3 regions of the Halobacillus salinarum genome follow, and region 3 is predicted to be linked to each of the others. Evidence: riboswitches for the same ligand, from Rfam matches in the RefSeq annotation. Region 3 holds a riboswitch; each other region holds the start of a gene.
The links. Region 3 has a riboswitch for S-adenosylmethionine ahead of metK (methionine adenosyltransferase). Riboswitches for the same ligand answer to the same signal wherever they lie in the genome.
Positions count from the first base shown of each region.

Region 1: another riboswitch for S-adenosylmethionine. It lies ahead of MUN89_RS21500 (phosphoadenylyl-sulfate reductase); the one in region 3 lies ahead of metK (methionine adenosyltransferase).
Region 2: another riboswitch for S-adenosylmethionine. It lies ahead of MUN89_RS03340 (sodium:solute symporter family protein); the one in region 3 lies ahead of metK (methionine adenosyltransferase).

Region 1 is NZ_CP095073.1:4,187,081-4,192,913, reverse strand. Features, by position in the region: gene abc-f (ribosomal protection-like ABC-F family protein) at 1-1,220, shown strand, start outside; SAM riboswitch class I at 1,334-1,442, shown strand; gene MUN89_RS21500 (phosphoadenylyl-sulfate reductase) at 1,552-2,271, shown strand; gene cobA (uroporphyrinogen-III C-methyltransferase) at 2,356-3,132, shown strand; gene MUN89_RS21490 (sirohydrochlorin chelatase) at 3,136-3,885, shown strand; gene MUN89_RS21485 (NAD(P)-binding protein) at 3,960-4,598, shown strand; gene MUN89_RS21480 (uroporphyrinogen-III synthase) at 4,586-5,404, shown strand; gene MUN89_RS21475 (SDR family oxidoreductase) at 5,450-5,833, opposite strand, start outside.
Region 2 is NZ_CP095073.1:607,093-612,925, reverse strand. Features, by position in the region: gene MUN89_RS03360 (extracellular solute-binding protein) at 1-802, opposite strand, end outside; gene MUN89_RS03355 (MTP-1 family protein) at 805-1,752, opposite strand; gene MUN89_RS03350 (BtaManbiosPhlase) at 1,767-2,831, opposite strand; gene MUN89_RS03345 (substrate-binding domain-containing protein) at 3,175-4,221, shown strand; SAM riboswitch class I at 4,320-4,423, shown strand; gene MUN89_RS03340 (sodium:solute symporter family protein) at 4,482-5,833, shown strand, end outside.
Region 3 is NZ_CP095073.1:1,822,327-1,828,159, forward strand. Features, by position in the region: gene pckA (phosphoenolpyruvate carboxykinase (ATP)) at 1-1,389, opposite strand, end outside; SAM riboswitch class I at 1,862-1,975, shown strand; gene metK (methionine adenosyltransferase) at 2,190-3,389, shown strand; gene asnB (asparagine synthase (glutamine-hydrolyzing)) at 3,543-5,456, shown strand; gene MUN89_RS09320 (C39 family peptidase) at 5,437-5,833, opposite strand, start outside.

The DNA.
Region 1 (5,833 bases), 1.9 Mb from region 3:
GGTCTTTCCTTGATCATACAGTGGATGGCATTATGGAGATTGAATCAGGAGAAATTGACCGTTACAAAGGGAATTATTCTTCTTATGAAAAGCAGAAAGAAGAAAAGCTGCTGGCAGAGTTTCATCAATACCAGGAGCAGCAGAAAAAGATAAAAAAAATGAAAGAAGCCATTAAACGTTTAAGGCAATGGGCAAATGAAGCAAATCCTCCAAATGAAAAATTGTTTAAGAAAGCCAAAAGCATGGAGCGTGCCCTTGAACGAATGGAAAAAATCGACAAACCGCTCATCGACCCAAAAAAAATGAATTTAACTTTCCATACCAAAGATCGAATGGGCAAAGACATTATAGTCGCTGAAAAGCTTCACAAAAGCTATGCTTCAAGAAATATTTTGGCTGATCTTGATTTACACATTCGATATAGGGACCGGCTTGCGATTGTTGGAGAAAACGGGTGCGGAAAATCCACCTTATTAAAGTTGTTATTAAAAGTTGAGAAACCAGATCAAGGAACCATTCGCACAGGCCCATCTGCAAAGTTTGGCTATCTAGCTCAAAATCCGCTTCAAGACAATGATGAACACGTGCGGATGATTGATTATTTCAGAAGCTTTATTCGAGTAACTGAAGGACAGGCGCGGCATATATTAGCTGGCTTTATGTTTTATGGATATGATGTTTTTAAAAAAATCGGGCAGCTTAGCGGTGGAGAACGGATGCGGTTAAAGTTAGCTATATTTATGCATCAAGGGATTAATGTTCTCGTGCTTGATGAACCGACGAATCATTTGGATATTGATTCCCAGGAAGTCCTCGAAGACGCCGTTCAAGGTTTTGAAGGTACGGTCATATGCGTTTCCCACGACCGTTATTTCTTGAATCAATGCTTTAACGAAACGGCTTATTTAGTAAACGGACAGCTCCACAGGTATTTTGGAAGCTATGAAGAAACGAATCATCATTGGAACGCGCTTTTAGAAGAACAAAAGTCTGTGACAGTAAAGAAAGAAGCTGTGAAGGCGGCGATTAAGCCGGAATCTCCCTCCAGCCGGCCGGAAAGTCTCGAAGTCCAGATCGAAGAAAAGGAGCAGCAATTGGCGCTTATTGAGGAAGAAATGGAAAGAAAGACTTCAAGCTCCGACATTGAAAAGCTTGAAAAAGAAAAAAGAGCACTCGCTCAAGACATCGATAAATTATACGAACGATGGATGGAAGCCTGATTCGGTAAATGGATAAAAACAGGAAAAACAGCATTCTCTGTACAAGCTGTTGACATTTTGTTCAATTCATCATATGATAACCATCATTAACTAAATCATCGAACTACAATGATTTCTTATCCAGAGAGGTGGAGGGATAGGCCCTTGGAAGCCTCGGCAACAGGTTTATGATCAAACACTGTGCTAACTCCTACGGACAAATGATTGTCTGGAAGATAAGAAGAGCGCCCACTTAGTGACGAACGATAAAGTCCTCTTCTTAATATGATAAGAAGAGGACTTTTTATTGAGAATTAATTCACAGCTCATCTGAGCTTGGAGGGGTAGAAACGTGACAAATAGTATCAGCTATGATCATTTCCCCGGCGATCCTTTTAAACAGTTACAGCCTGTAGATGAAACAAAAGGGGCAGCCGAGGTGTTAAAGTGGGCGTATGATTCATTTGGAGATTCGATTGTGTATGCCTGCAGCTTTGGGGCAGAAGGAATTGTTTTAGTTGATTTAATCTCAAAAGTCAAAGAAAATGCAAGGGTTGTATTTCTTGATACAGGTGTACATTTTAAAGAAACCTATGAATTAATTGACAAAGTCAAGGAAAAATATCCTAAGCTTCAAATAGAAATGAAAAAACCGTCATTAACCATCGATGAACAATCAGAGAAATATGGTCCCGCCTTATGGGAGCGAAACCCAAACCAGTGCTGTTATTTAAGAAAAGTGAAGCCGTTGGAAGAAGTACTGACAGGAGTTCCTGCCTGGATTTCCGGCCTTCGACGAGAACAGTCGCCGATCCGTAGTAAAACGGATTTTATTAACAAAGATGATCGTTTTAAATCCTTAAAGGTGTGCCCGCTTATTCACTGGACTTGGGATGATGTATGGTCTTATATCCGACTAAACGGGTTGCCTTACAACGAATTGCATGATCAAGGCTATCCGAGTATCGGCTGCCAGCCATGTACTTTCCCAACGGGGAGTCTGGAGGATTCCAGGGAAGGCCGATGGAGCGGCTTTGACAAAACCGAATGCGGTCTCCATGGAAGAGAGTGATCTTTAGAAGTTTTCGGTCCGTTCATTTCATAGAGTAGTAATAAACAGCGATTTTCAAAATCATTTTAAGGATGGAGTGGAATCATGAGAAAAGTATTTTTAGTTGGAGCAGGTCCTGGTGATCCGGAACTAATCACTGTCAAAGGTTTAAAGGCCATTCAGAAAGCAGACGTCGTATTATATGACCGACTTATCAATGAAGAGCTTTTAACTTATGCAAAACCGGAAGCAGAGCTTGTGTACTGTGGAAAAAGCCCCGATAACCACTCTTTCAGTCAAGAAGATATTAATAAGCTGTTATGTAATTACGCGACTCAAGGGAAAACCGTGACCAGGCTGAAGGGGGGAGACCCATTCATCTTTGGACGTGGAGGAGAAGAAGCGGAGGAGTTAGCCAAGCGGAAAATTCCTTTTGAAATCGTGCCTGGGATCTCCTCTGGATCTGCCGCACCTGCCTATGCCGGAATTCCTCTTACTCATAGAGACTTCAGTTCATCTGTGGCGTTCGTTTCAGGAGTAACGAAGTTAGGAGCGGAGGAAGATCAGTACTGGCATCACCTGGCCAAGAGTATTGATACGCTGTGTATTTATATGGGGGTAAAGAAGCTTCCTGAGATTTGTAATAAATTGATTCAATTTGGACGTCCGGCCACAACACCGATCGCTCTCGTTCATTGGGGAACGACGAACCGTCAGCAAACGGTGGTCGGCACCCTGGCTGATATTTCGGAAAAAATGGATCATATCACTAATCCTTCCATGATTATTGTTGGTGAGGTTGTTACACTAAGAGAGAAGCTGCAATGGTTTGAACAGCTTCATTTGGAAGAGGATTCTAAAACCCAGGCATTTGTAGGATAAGGAGTGACTTACCCATTGCAAGGTGTATTATATGTTAGTCATGGCAGCAGGGTGGAAGCCGCTAAGCAGGAAGCATTGAAGTTTATTGATTTGCTCAAGCATCAAGTAGATGCACCGCTTCAAGAGGGTTGTTTTTTGGAAATAGCAGAGCCGAATATTCATACAGCTGTAGAAAAGCTTGCAGCTGAAGGGGCAACGAATATTGCAGTTGTTCCTCTGCTTTTGCTCGATGCCGGTCACTATTACAAGGATATACCTGCTGAACTGAACGAAATAAAAGCAGAGTACCCGAACCTCACATTTACGTATGGAAAACCGCTGGGAGTTCAGGATCGTTTAGTAGATATCCTTGCTGAAAGGATGAAGGAAGCAAAGGAGCCGATTCATGAAAATGCCCGGATTCTATTAGTAGGCCGGGGAAGCCGAAATCCTAAAACGAGAAGAGACATGGAAGAAATCGGGGAACGGTTGAAAGCAAAAACGAATATTTCCCACCTCGACATTTGTTTTTTAGCAGCTCTCAAGCCTTCTTTTGAACAAGCCCTTGCTCAACTGGAAAAGGTGGATTCACAGCAGGTTTTTATCGTTCCTTATTTGTGGTTTACAGGAGTGCTGATTCAATCCATGAGGAAAAAAGTAGACGAGCTTGGTGAGCGATATGTGTTCTGCGAGTATTTAGGGCACCACCCTTTCATCCAGGAAGCTGCCGTGGATCGTGTTCAAGAGGCATTAGATACAAAAGGAAATCTTTGAAAGATTGGTTGTAATCCTGATAATTAGGGTAAACATAAGCAGGTGCAAAATATCTAAATACGGGAGCGCATATTATGGGAATTTTGCCTTTAATGGTTGATTTATCAAATCAGCGAGTGGTAGTAGTAGGCGGCGGTCAAGTGGCGGAACGCCGAGTGCTGAATTTAGCAGAATGGGGCGTGACCCCCGAGGTTATCAGCCCTGCGTTAACCAGTGGACTGGATGCGTTGTGGAAAGAGCAGTCGATTACTTGGAAACAAAAAACATTTGATCCAAGTGATCTTCAAGGTGCTTTTTTTATCGTTGCCGCTACAAATCAGCCCGCAGTGAATCAGCAGATTATTGACAGTGCTCCTAAAGACTCCTTGATTAACGACGCTGAAAAAGCGGAACGAGGAAACGTCTATATCCCCGCTTCTATTAAGAGAGGAAGACTCTCCATTTCAATTTCTACTAACGGTGCAAGTCCACTTTTAGCCGGCCAGTTAAAAAAACAGATGGAACAGGATTTTGATGAGGAATACGGTAATTATATCGAGTTTTTATATGAAGCTCGCAAGCTTATTAAACATTCGATGCTCTCTAAAGAAAAGCAGCAGAGCTTATTAAAAGAGCTGCTGGCTGAGCAGTTCCTATTAGAGGAAAAGCAGATGAAAATGATCGACTGGCTTTATATGCTGTTGAAAAAGGAGGATGAGCAGTGTCTGGATTAACAGATAAACATATAGGAATTGCTGCTTCAAGACAAGCAGAGAACATTTCAAAATTAATAGAAAAGCAGGGTGGAACATCCCGTGTATTTTCCATCCAGGGCAAACAGCAGCTAAACGAACAGACATGCAGAGAAAACGTCGGTACATTGATTGATGAACCTTTTAACTGGGCGGTGCTCACGACAGGTATAGGGGCAAGAACCCTGGAGGATTCAGCAGTAGACAGCGGTTTGCAAGGTGAGTTTATTAAAAAATTATCCCAGTTGAAACTCGCCGTTCGAGGCAGCAAAACATTGAGATGGATGAAAGAACACAACTTGAATGCAGATTTAACAGCTGAAGACGGGACGATGGATAACCTGTTTCACTATTTAAAAAAGGAAACAAACAACGAACAAAGCCAGCGGATCTTCTTGCAAGCTTATAATCAGGATGACGCTGAATTGAAAGAAAGCTTAGAGCAGTTTGGCTTTTCTGTATATCTCTCAAAGCCTTATAAATATGAAAGACCGGATCCGAAAGTTTTAGAGGAACTGGAAACAAATATTCTTAGTCAAACCTTGGATGCAGTCGTTTTTACGAGTAAAACCCAAGTTCAGAATTTACTGCTTCACACACCTCGAGCTGAAGAATTGGTCAATGCTTTCAATGAAGGAGTACTAGCAGTGGCGGTCGGTAAGGTGACGGCTTCTGAGCTTGAACGAGCGGGCATTAGTGAAGTGCTTCAGCCTGAGCAGCCCAAAATGGGTGCCATGATTGTGTCCATGGTTCATCATTACAATGAACGGCAAGGAAATCCATTTTAAGAACCCTAACAAAAGAAAGCTGGATTTTGAATCCAGCTTCTTTTTTTATACGATCGATACATGCTTCTCTTTTTTGTCTCTGTGCTGTTTGTAATAGTCAACCAAGTGAGATGCATAGGAGGCAAAATCCGGACAGCGAATATCTGTTTTCCTTAAATCGTAAAGAGTATGAGTGCAGTCGTATTCACTTTCACATAGAAAGTAAGACACGGCTTCTCTTTGAACACCCATCCATTTTCTTATCCATTTAAGTTGTAATGCTGTGCTTGCAATTGGTACAGGAAGCGTGAGGTGTGGTTCTTTATTATTTAATTCATTAGAGAACATTTCATAGATGTCCTGAGCGGGGTAAGGATTCGGATCGGTTAAGTGGTAGGTTTTGTTCAATCCTTCTGCAAAGTGGGCAAGATGTAAGGTGGCTTCGACTAC
Region 2 (5,833 bases), 1.2 Mb from region 3:
GACCGGTTTCGAACGGATCGGTCGCTTCCCGGGTTAACAGCAGGTCTTTGTTACTTAAATCACTCATAAATGATAATGTGTCGATACCCGCTTGATCGTCAGCAATAAATTTGCTGCCCTCGACGAAATTATTGCCTGAAGACGCGGCGTTATAAAGCATGAAGAAATCAAACCATCTAGCCCACCACGTAGGCTTAACTAGATCAGCACGGGCCCAGAGGAATTTATCCGGATGCTTTTCTTTTAATTTTTCTCCCACTTCAAGGACTTCACTGTACGTCTTCGGAGGTTCTTCATATCCAAGTTCTTTAAGAATATCCATTCGCCAGCTGAACAGCATTGCGTTTGTGTAAATAGGCAGCACGTACTGGCTGCCGTCAGCAAATTTCCATGTGGAAATGGTGTCGGTCATTTTCCGATCTTTGATTAATTCATCATAGCCATCGAACTCTTCAAGCGGCACAATCGCACTCGACGCAGCTAATTGAGCAGCAAACCCACGGGAGATATTTTCAGAAATCGTCGGCGCATTACCCGCAGCAATCGCCGACTGGATACCTGCTTCTGACGACGGGCTCTCAGGCATTGGTGTTACTTTAATGGTGACTTTATCGTTTTCCTTCATGTATTCATCCGCCATCTCTTTCCAAAACGCCTGCTGCGTCGGGTTCGGCGCAGACCAGAATTGAATGCTTACACTTCCATCTTTACTTCCCTCGCCGCCTCCAGATTTACAGCCTGAAGCTACAAGTGCAATCACTACTACCATCACGATTAAACGTGCCCAGTTATTTTTCTTCACGATTACATTCCCCTCCTAAATAAGCTGTTTTGTTGTTCCAAACTGACAAATGGATCAAAAATGACGGCTCTGTATGCTTCCGCATCACTCGCTCCTACATAAAGTGCAGCTTCCTGGTTGTTTAAGCGTTCGATGCCACCACTGAACAACACGTCGGTTAAATCCGGCCTTTTCGCTTCTCCTTCTGGAAAATCATCACGGCAAGCAATGATTTTCATATGGGAAATTTGATTATGCACAGGATCGTATTGAAATACAATGGGATAATAATGACGGTTCCCGGCTTCATCAAACGCTGCCATGTGACCGAGCACGCCTATTTCGTTATTTTTCAAAAGCCGTACTTCGTTAGCCCCGCCCCATTCTTCATCAGCGAAATGTGATTCAATCAACGGAGCTTCAGCGATGGTTTCCGCTTGCAGCTCTTCGAGTTGGGATATAGAAGTATAGCCCATTTTCCCCCGGCCGCCTTTTTCTCCCTGAGGCCTTGTGAACACACCAATGCTTTTATCCTCAAGCTCGACTAAGCGGATATCCTTCATGCCATCAGGTCCTGATGCAAAACGGGTTAAGCCGGATAATCCATCCCCTTTATAAAAAACGGTCCGCCATGATAACGCGCCTTCGTTTGTCGGATGAGGAAAAATCTCCACCCCGCCAAACACGAGCTCATCATGGATTTTCGAAACAAACGGATCCTGCAAGGAATACGTTGGGAGTCCCGGTTCAGGACGCCATTCTCCATTTTGCTCAGAGAAGAAAACGACCTCTGAATTTTCCGAGTCGCGTGCTTCGACTCTTCCGGCGATGATCCGTTTTCCGTTGTCTTCAAAAGGAGCTGTAATGTTGTAGACATCTCTCTTCCCTACCCCAGCAAAAATCAGTTTTTCCGCTTCTTTTACTAAACGGTTTGCCCGGTATTCTGTTAACAAACTTTCCACGCGGTACAAGACGGCACCTCCTTTCAGCGATAAGTCAGTTGTGAAAAAATATCTTCAAGATTCATCGTGGCTGCGGCCATGGAAGTGTCAGAAGCTCCATAATAAACTGTAATTTCCTGCTCCTCCACGACAGCCCCGCAAGTGAAAACAACATTGCCAAAAAATCCGCTTGTTTCATAATCACTCTCAGGCGTTAAGATGGGCTCTTTTGTTTTAGCAAGGATTTGTGCCGGGTTCTGAAGGTCCAGCAGCACGGCTCCGAGACAGTAACGGTTGTTTTTATCAGCCGCATGGTAAATTTCCAGCCAGCCTTTTTCAGTCCGTATGGGAACGGCTCCGCCGCCGATTCGCCCGTTATCCCAGCCGTCTTCACTTAATCCCAGTAAATATTGATGATTTCCCCAGTAAAGCAGATTATCAGACTCGGCAATCCAAATCTCCGGACGTCCGATGCCTTTAGGAACAGGCCTGTGAAGACAGTAATACTTGCCATTGATTTTTTCCGGAAAAATGGCGACATCCTTATTCTCTGGATGAAGCATTAATCCATGCCTTTTCATGCTGGAGAAGTTTTTCGTTGAAATAAGGCCAACTCCGATACCCTCAGGCGAAACTGCACTATATTGAATGTAATACGTATCATCGATCTGTGTGACCCGTGGGTCTTCAATGCCCCACACCTCCCGTTCGTTCTCAGGGTAGATCAATGGTTCATCATCAATTGTAAAATGCCTGCCATCCTTACTGCGGGCGATTCGAATGTAGGAAAGAGAAGTTAAATAAGCTGCTCTCCCACTCTTTGCGTAAGTAATCGATCGTGGATCGGAAAAATCATAGCGGGGATCCTTTAGATCGAGCTCTGCCATCTGCAGCTTTCCTGTTCCACTCGATAAATCAATATAAGGGGCTTTAATTACTTCCTTGTCCGTTGTCAAAGGGCGTTCGGCCACCCTTAGAAGCAAAAGGACTTCGCCATTGTATTCAGCTACTCCTGCGTTGAAAACGCCAATCACTTCATGGTCATTGTGATAAGGCTTCACCTGCTGCGGAGTGATCAGTGGATTCTCCTGAAATCGAATTACATTCATAATGCTTTTTTCTCCTCCAAGCTTCATATAGTAGTTTTCTGAAAACCCTTTCATGTTTGTGAATAAGTAAAGCTTCCTCAATGAATTGGAAGCGATTAACAAATTTTAGTAAGATAATGATAACTGGCCCATGATTACAAATTACTTGTAACGTTAACAAAAACGCCAATCAGTAACGTTACAAAGAATTATACACCGTTAACTTGTAATGTCAACGGTTGATCGAAATATTCTTAAAATAGCTACAAATAAGCAAACCTATTGATAAACTGATCAAATTAACGTATATTGTTTTGTAACGTTACAAATGAACGAATCATCTAATAGAAAGGTTGAACCTTTTATGGCAAAAAGAGTGACCATGCAGGATATTGCCGATGAGCTGAATATATCGAAGAACTCTGTATCCCAGGCATTAACCGGAAAACCCGGAGTCAGTGATGCTACAAGAAAACAAGTTTACAAAACCGCCGATAAGCTGGGATACAACTACGTCCCGAAAGGCTCTCAGGCAAACGACGCGGAGTCTGCTGTATCAGGAAATATTGGATTGATTGCTTCTGAATTTGCTTTCTCCATGAAAAGCTTTTTTGGTGAAATCTATTTGACGGTTGAAGAAGAAGCCCAGAAACAAACGAAAAACTTATTATTACAGTCCATTAATAAAAAGTCCGAAGAAAGCTTATCGCTGCCATCCTTTTTAAAAGATCGTTCGGTTGATGGCGTATTGATTCTCTCCCATTTAAACAATGATTATATTCAGGAAGTCATTAATACAGGTGTACCGACTGTTCTAGTCGATCACCATCACCCTAATATTGAAGCTGATGCCATTCTTACCAATAACCGCTTCGGGGCATACAGAGCCGCCCAGCACTTATTAGAGCTTGGCCATAAGAATATCGGCTATGTAGGAAACGTAGATTTTTCTCCGAGCTACCAGGAGCGTCTGGAAGGGTTTCTCCTCGCATTGAAGGATTACAACGTTCCTGTAAACGAGGAATTTTTGTTTAAAGATGCCCGTGAAGAAGATGACGTCATTAACCGCTTTATCGAACAGCTCCCCAAACAGCCCACGGCCTGGTTTTGCGTCAACGACGGCCTTGGTTATCTAGTCAATTCCGGATTAAAGCAGCTCGGGATTCATGTGCCTGATGATGTTTCTATTTGCAGTTTCGATAACGGCCAGCTCTCGCAGCTTTCTACACCAAGAATTACTTCGATGGATATTGACCTTAAACTGTTTGGACGGACCGCCGTTAACCGATTGATCTGGCGGATGGCAAACAAGGACGAACCGTGTCAGGAAATTCTCCTCCCAGCAAAGCTGGTGCCGGGAGAATCAACCAGCAAAGCCGTAAGCACTGCTCCGTCCAAAGTAGCAGACTAACAAATAGATGAATCCTTCTTTCAACCTATATTCATGAAATCGCATTGACTTTATCTGTTTACTGCGGTAATGTGTTAGACAAATTTATACGGAATACATCCTTATCAAGAGCAGGGGAGGAACTTGGTCCCGCGATCCTGCAGCAACCTGTCCATAATGACAAGGTGCTAACTCCAGCAGACAGAAGTCTGAGAGATGAGGAAGAGTAACGGCCTCTTCCTTTTGAAGTGGCCGTTTTTTATTGAAAAGGAGGATTTATTATGACGACGGTTGGTTATTGGTTTATCGGGTTTGCTCTTGTTTATACCGTTTATTTAATTTTTATCAGCCAGGTCGCAAGGAAAAAAGCCGCCGATGGAAATGGCTATTTTGTAGGCGGCCGCAGCTTTAATACGCTGTTTGTTACCGTTTGTATCACGGGATTGTTTTCGGGTTCCTCTTATATTGCCATTATTGAATTGAGTTATCTTCACGGAGTCTCAGCTGTGTGGTACGGGGTTGCAGAAACCGTGCAGGTCCTGATTATCGCTTTAGTATTGATTGCACCTTTCAGGAAAAAAGCACTTGTCACGATTTCCGGTCTGCTCGGAGACCGGTACGGAGAAAAAGTCCGCGGCTTAGCCGGTGCCATTACGGCATTCACTTTTCCGATGTGGTCGGTCGCTACCGCATTAGCTTTTGCTTCAGCGCTCTCGGTTTTTACAGGCATTTCTCTTGTATGGTCTGTCGTGCTCACTGCGACTTTGTTATTTGCATATTTACAGTTCGGCGGCATGTGGTCCGTTGGATTGACGCAATTAAGCAATGTCGTGATCTTTTTCATCATGCTTGCCATCGGCACCTACGCTTTCTTTGTAAATCCAGGGGTCGACGGACTGAAGGAATTGTTTCAGGAAAAACCTCAGTATGCCCATGTCGGCAGTGTCGGAATGCAAACCATCCTTGCTTGGTTTGGCACGTTTTTATTCAATGTCATCCTTGCCCAGGCCGCCTTCCAAATGGCACTTTCCTGCAAAACGGCTAAACAGGGACGTAACGGTCTGCTTTATGCTTCTCTGTTAGGTATTCCTTTAATTGCCGGCGCGGTTTTATTCGGGCTTGCTGCAGCCCAAGCTGTCCCTGGAGAAACACGTGGGTTGATCGCCGTTCCTATGTACTTGATGGATACACTTCCCGCCCCGCTTGTTGGATTGTTTTTCCTCGGTTTCTGGGCAGCAGCGCTCAGCTGGGGGGCTCCGTGTCAGTTTTCCGGAGCAACCAGTCTTGGCCGGGACGTCGGGAAGGCAATCAACCCGAAAGCAACTGAACAGCAGCTGGTCAAGTACACGAAATGGTCCCTGCTGTTATTAACTCTGCTTATGATCGGATTTGCTATGCTGCGTGCAGAACAATCGGCATGGTGGAATGTGCTTGCCTGGGTGACGCGGAACTCTGCCACCTTCGCTCCAGTTGTTGCAGCTATTTTTTGGCCGGTCGTAACGAAGCGGGCCGCTTTTGTTTCCTTATTTACCGGCTCTGCCGCCGGCCTTCTCTGGTACCACCTTGGCGGCTGGGCGATTAATGGCTTTTATTTGAACATCCATCCGGTGTGGATCGGAATGATCGCCAACAT
Region 3 (5,833 bases):
TTTATAGGTTTCTGTGGATTTCAATTCACCCTCCAATGCAGCATGAACCATGGAGCGGGTGTGGGAAAGGTTCATTCTTTGTCCTTTTCCAAAAGCTCCTCCGGTCCACCCTGTATTAACTAAAAATACTTCGGCGTTGAATTGATCGATCTTTTCTCCAAGCATTTCTGCATAAGTAGCTGGCGGAAGCGGCAGAAATGGAGATCCAAAACAAGCGGAAAATGTAGCTTGAGGGGACGTGATTCCTCTTTCTGTTCCTGCCAGCTTGCTCGTATAGCCGCTTAAGAAATGATACATAGCCTGTTCCTTTGTCAATTTGCTGATCGGCGGCAGTACTCCAGTTGCATCAGCCGTTAGAAATATGATCGTGTTCGGGTGTCCTGCTACGCTTGGCTGCACAGTATTTTTTATGTGGTCGAGCGGATAAGCGGCTCTCGTGTTTTCAGTTAGTGACGTATCATTATAATCAGGGGTTTTCGTATGTTCATTTAAAATAACGTTTTCCAAAACGGCACCGAAATGAATGGCTTCAAAAATCTGCGGCTCTTTTTCTTTGGACAGATTAATGCATTTCGCATAACATCCACCTTCAATATTAAAAACGCCATAGTTTGACCATGCATGTTCGTCATCCCCGATTAAACGGCGGTCTGCATCAGCAGATAAGGTGGTTTTCCCTGTTCCGGATAGCCCGAAAAAGAGTGCAACATCCCCTTCTAAGCCGATGTTGGCTGAACAATGCATGGGAAGGACGTTTTTTTGTGGAAGAATATAATTCATAACAGAAAAAATGGATTTCTTAATTTCTCCTGCGTACTCTGTACCGCCGATAAGTACAATGCGGTGCTTAAAGGAGATCATGATGAATGCTTCTGAATTCGTACCATCTACATTTGGAATCGCTTTAAATGTTGGAGCAGAAATAACTGTGAACTCCGCTTCATGATTCAGCGTCTCTTCCTTTGTAGCCGGAATGAACATCTGTCGTGAAAATAGATTATGCCAGGCAAATTCATTAATGACTTGAATTGGAAGGCGGTAACTATTATCAGCACCAGCAAATCCTTTGAAAACGTACAATTCTTCACGAGCTTTTAAGTATCTAAGTACTTTATGGTAAAGTGTAATAAACGTTTCTTCATCAATCGGCTGGTTTACGGAACCCCAGTCAACTTTCCCTTCAGATTGATGGTCTTTAACAATGAATTTATCTTTAGGAGATCTCCCTGTATAGGCTCCGGTAGTCGCTTGTATGGCACCTTTATCTGTAAGATTGCCTTCATGACGAGCAAGGATTTTTTCAACCAGCTGTGGTACAGACAATTGATGCTTAACATGCTCTTCGGTTAATAATTGGTTTAAGTCAGACATTTGATTAATGGCACTCATATGTTTACCCGCCTTTTCGTAAAATATTTCAATAGAACAGATGCTGTAATTTGTTAATTAGTATAACACATTGTGTTTAATAGTCCACGCTATTTTATAAAAAACTGAGAGTAATTTTCCTTCTAATCAACAAAGGAAAGTCATCCATAAAAACATCCCGAACTCCTTCTTACTTTAACTTATGTGAACGACATTATTTCGTTTACTATTCATCTGCATCAGGGGATTATACATGACCCCGGAATGAAAAGATTACATAAAGATCGTGCTTATAAAAAGTCAAACGTTTACGGGCATGCTTCATATGGTGATTATAAAACTTAGTGGTAACAATGTGCAGTCATTTGGTTCTTGGTAAGGGAATTTTCTTTCATAATGTCAAAGGATCTATTAATGGAAGATATGGCTTAGTCTGCAGCCATTTAATTGACAATACTAAGGGATTTCGTTACGATAATTTCGAACGGAAACTCTCTTATCCAGAGTCGGTGGAGGGACAGGCCCTTTGAAACCCGGCAACCCGTCAATCTTGACACGGTGCTAACCTGAAGCAAGGAGTACGTAAAACCTCCTTGGACGATAAGAGCGAAAGGAAGCACCCCCTTTCCTCGAGTAAGGAAGGGTTTTTTCTTTTTATAAGGAAATATCTGTCTAAGCTGTTTACAGCTGTAACCTACTCAAATCATCCGATTATGGTTTGGATACTATAATCTCCATATAGTGAAGATCTTAATGATCAATATCCTGGAAAGAGTTCCGTCTAATAATTTGTGCATGGAAAGAAGGAGGAGTTTTTGAGAATGTCTGCCAATCGTCGTTTGTTTACATCTGAATCTGTTACGGAAGGTCATCCTGATAAAATCTGTGACCAGATTTCTGATGCCATTTTGGACGAGATTTTAAAAAATGACCCGAATGCAAGGGTAGCTTGTGAAACAACAGTTACTACTGGACTTGTACTCGTCTCGGGAGAAATCAGTACAAATACTTATGTTGATATACCAGCCATTGTCCGCCAGACTATTAAGGACATCGGCTATACCCGTGCTAAATATGGATTTGATGCAGATACTTGTGCGGTACTTACTGCTATTGACGAACAGTCACCTGATATTGCTGGAGGCGTAGACGTAGCTTATGAAGCGCGTGAAGGTCAGATGAGCGATGAAGAAATTGAATCGATTGGTGCCGGAGACCAGGGGTTAATGTTCGGTTATGCCAATAATGAAACGAAAGAACTGATGCCTCTTCCAATCTCGCTTGCCCACAAGCTCTCGAAGCGTTTAGCTGATGTCAGGAACGATGGAACTCTTGCTTATTTGCGTCCAGACGGAAAAACACAGGTAACGATTGAGTATGATGACAATGATCAGCCGGTTCGAGTGGATACGATCGTTATTTCAACTCAGCATGCTGAGGAAGTCACACTGGAGCAAATAAAAAAGGACTTGAAAAAGTTTGTTATTGAACCAGTAGTTCCAACAGAGTTCATTGATAAGGAAACAAAATATTTCATTAATCCTACCGGTCGTTTTGTCATTGGAGGACCACAAGGGGATGCAGGACTTACAGGCCGGAAGATTATCGTAGACACATATGGCGGATACGCCCGCCATGGAGGCGGTGCCTTCAGTGGGAAGGACGCCACGAAAGTGGACCGTTCAGCGGCTTATGCTGCTCGTTATGTGGCTAAAAATATCGTAGCAGCCGGTTTAGCGGAGTCTTGTGAAGTGCAGCTTGCTTATGCCATTGGAGTGGCACAGCCTGTTTCGATTTCCATCAACACAAATGGAACGGGGAAAGTCTCCGAGGAAAAACTAGTTAAGGCTGTTCGGGATTTATTTGACTTGAGGCCAGCTGGAATTATAAAGATGCTTGATTTACGCAGACCGATTTATCGCCAGACTGCTGCCTATGGTCATTTTGGACGCACTGATGTAGAATTCCCGTGGGAAAAAACAGACAAAGCGATGGAGTTAAAAAGTCTCTTAGAACAATAAGTGTTACATCGTTCTTGAAGAAATATCAGGAACGATGTTTTTTTTATGAAATATTACATAAAATGACCAAGAAAGGCTCTCGAAGCCTTATAGGTTTTATGATATAATTTTATCTCGTAAGTTTAGACTGCAAAAAGAAAGTGAGGAACGTCTATGTGTGGTTTTATTGGAATGATTAGAGATCTTCCAGCGCTGCCTAATGATGAACAACAAGCGACGTTCAAATATCGTAATGATGTTATTACTCATCGCGGCCCTGATGACGAAGGGTTTTTTCACGATGATTATATATCTTTTGGCTTCAGAAGATTAAGCATTATTGATATTGAAAGCGGGCATCAGCCGCTAAGCTATGAAAATGACCGTTATTGGATGGTATTTAACGGTGAAATCTATAATTATGTCGAATTACGGGATGAGTTGAAAAAACAAGGGGCTCAGTTCTCAACAGAATCTGATACAGAAGTGATCATTGCCCTGTTTCATGAGAAAAGAGAAGAGGCTTTTAAGGAACTTCGCGGCATGTTTGCCATCTTAATATGGGACAAGCATGAGGAGACACTGTACGGTGCTAGAGATCCATTTGGTATAAAGCCGCTTTTTTATTCGGAAGAAGAAGAAGGCATCTTTTTTGCTTCTGAAAAGAAAAGTATTACTGTGGCCAGGCAGAATGAAGTAGTAAGTACAGATGCTCTTCAGCATTATTTAAGTTATCAATTTGTTCCTGAGCCTATGACTTTGACCGAAGGCATTCAAAAAGTTCAACCCGGTCATTACTTTATCAAAAAACCGGAAAAGCCAATCTCTTTCCACCGCTACTTCCATGCTACGTTTCAGCCGAAGCTCATGAGTAAGACGGACTGGATTACGTCTATTCAGGATGTCATGTTTGATTCAGTCAAAAAGCATATGCGCAGTGACGTACCTGTAGGTTCGTTTTTATCCGGCGGCATTGATTCTACTATTATTGTAGCCATGGCTAAACAGTTTAATCCTAATATTAAGACCTTTTCTGTTGGGTTTGAAAGAGAAGGCTATTCAGAAGTGGATGTGGCAAAAGAAACAGCGGAGAAGCTGGATGTGGAAAATATCTCTTATATCATATCACCGGAAGAATATGTCCAGAAGCTGCCAAAAATCATGTACCACATGGATGACCCTCTCGCAGATCCGGCTTGTGTTCCTTTATACTTTGTAGCAAGGGAAGCGAGAAAGCATGTAACCGTTGTGCTTTCAGGAGAAGGAAGCGATGAGTTGTTTGGCGGGTACAATATTTACAGGGAACCGGAATCTTTAAAAGCTTTTCAGCATATCCCTGCTTCCTTGCAGAAAATGATTGGACGTGTGGCAGATGTTCTCCCAGAAGGTGTAAAAGGGAAGAGCTTTCTGCAAAGAGGCACCACGCCTTTGAAGGAAAGGTATATTGGGAATGCGAAAATGTTTGAGGAAGCTGAGAAAGAAGCGTTGATGAAAGATTACCGTCAGGACCTTCCTTATAAGGAGATAACGAAATCTCTTTATGAAAACGTTCATACTTATGATCTCGTCAACCAGATGCAGTACATTGACATTCATACATGGATGCGTGGAGACATTCTTCTTAAAGCTGATAAAATGACGATGGCTCATTCACTTGAATTACGCGTGCCTTTTTTAGATAAGGAAGTATTTAACGTGGCGAGCGGTATTCCTGTGGATATGAAAATTGCAGAGGGAACGACTAAACATATATTGAGGCAGGCGTCACGTGGTATTATTCCAGACCATGTACTTGATCGGAAAAAATTAGGTTTTCCTGTACCTATCAGGCACTGGCTCAAGGAAGAGCTTCACGATTGGGCGAAAGTGTTAATCAAAGAAAGCGAGACGAGTTACTTAATTGATAAGAATTATGTTCTCAGCCTGCTGGATGCTCATGCTCAAGGAAAAGCGGATTACAGCCGGAAAATCTGGACGGTATTAATGTTTATGCTCTGGCACCAAATCTATGTAGAACGTAAGTTTCCACTTGAGGACTTGCAAAATGAAGATAAGACGAGAAGCAAGCTTACGGCTTCAAAATCGTAATCGCCTGCTTCCCCATCTGCACCCAGGCTTCTCTGAAGCTGTTAATGGGTGCTTTTTTTGTTATGTTTAATGGATCGTTAAAATAAATATACTCACGGTCATAGCCTGTTACAACAACTGAATGCTCCTTCCGGGTAACTTGTATTTTTCCCCCGGAGGTATGCCATGTCTCAAAGTAGCGGTCGGAAAGTTTATCGTAATCAGAGTTAATAATCACCCAGATAGGAAGTCCATCATTCACATATTGCAGGATTTGGGAAAAGTCCTGTCCGGTAAAATCAACGGCTCGTTCATCGAAGTACTCTTGAGTAAGCTCCATTATCGGTTTATGATAAACCCCAAGCCCCGGATTGTTCAACGAATACATATCTCCGACA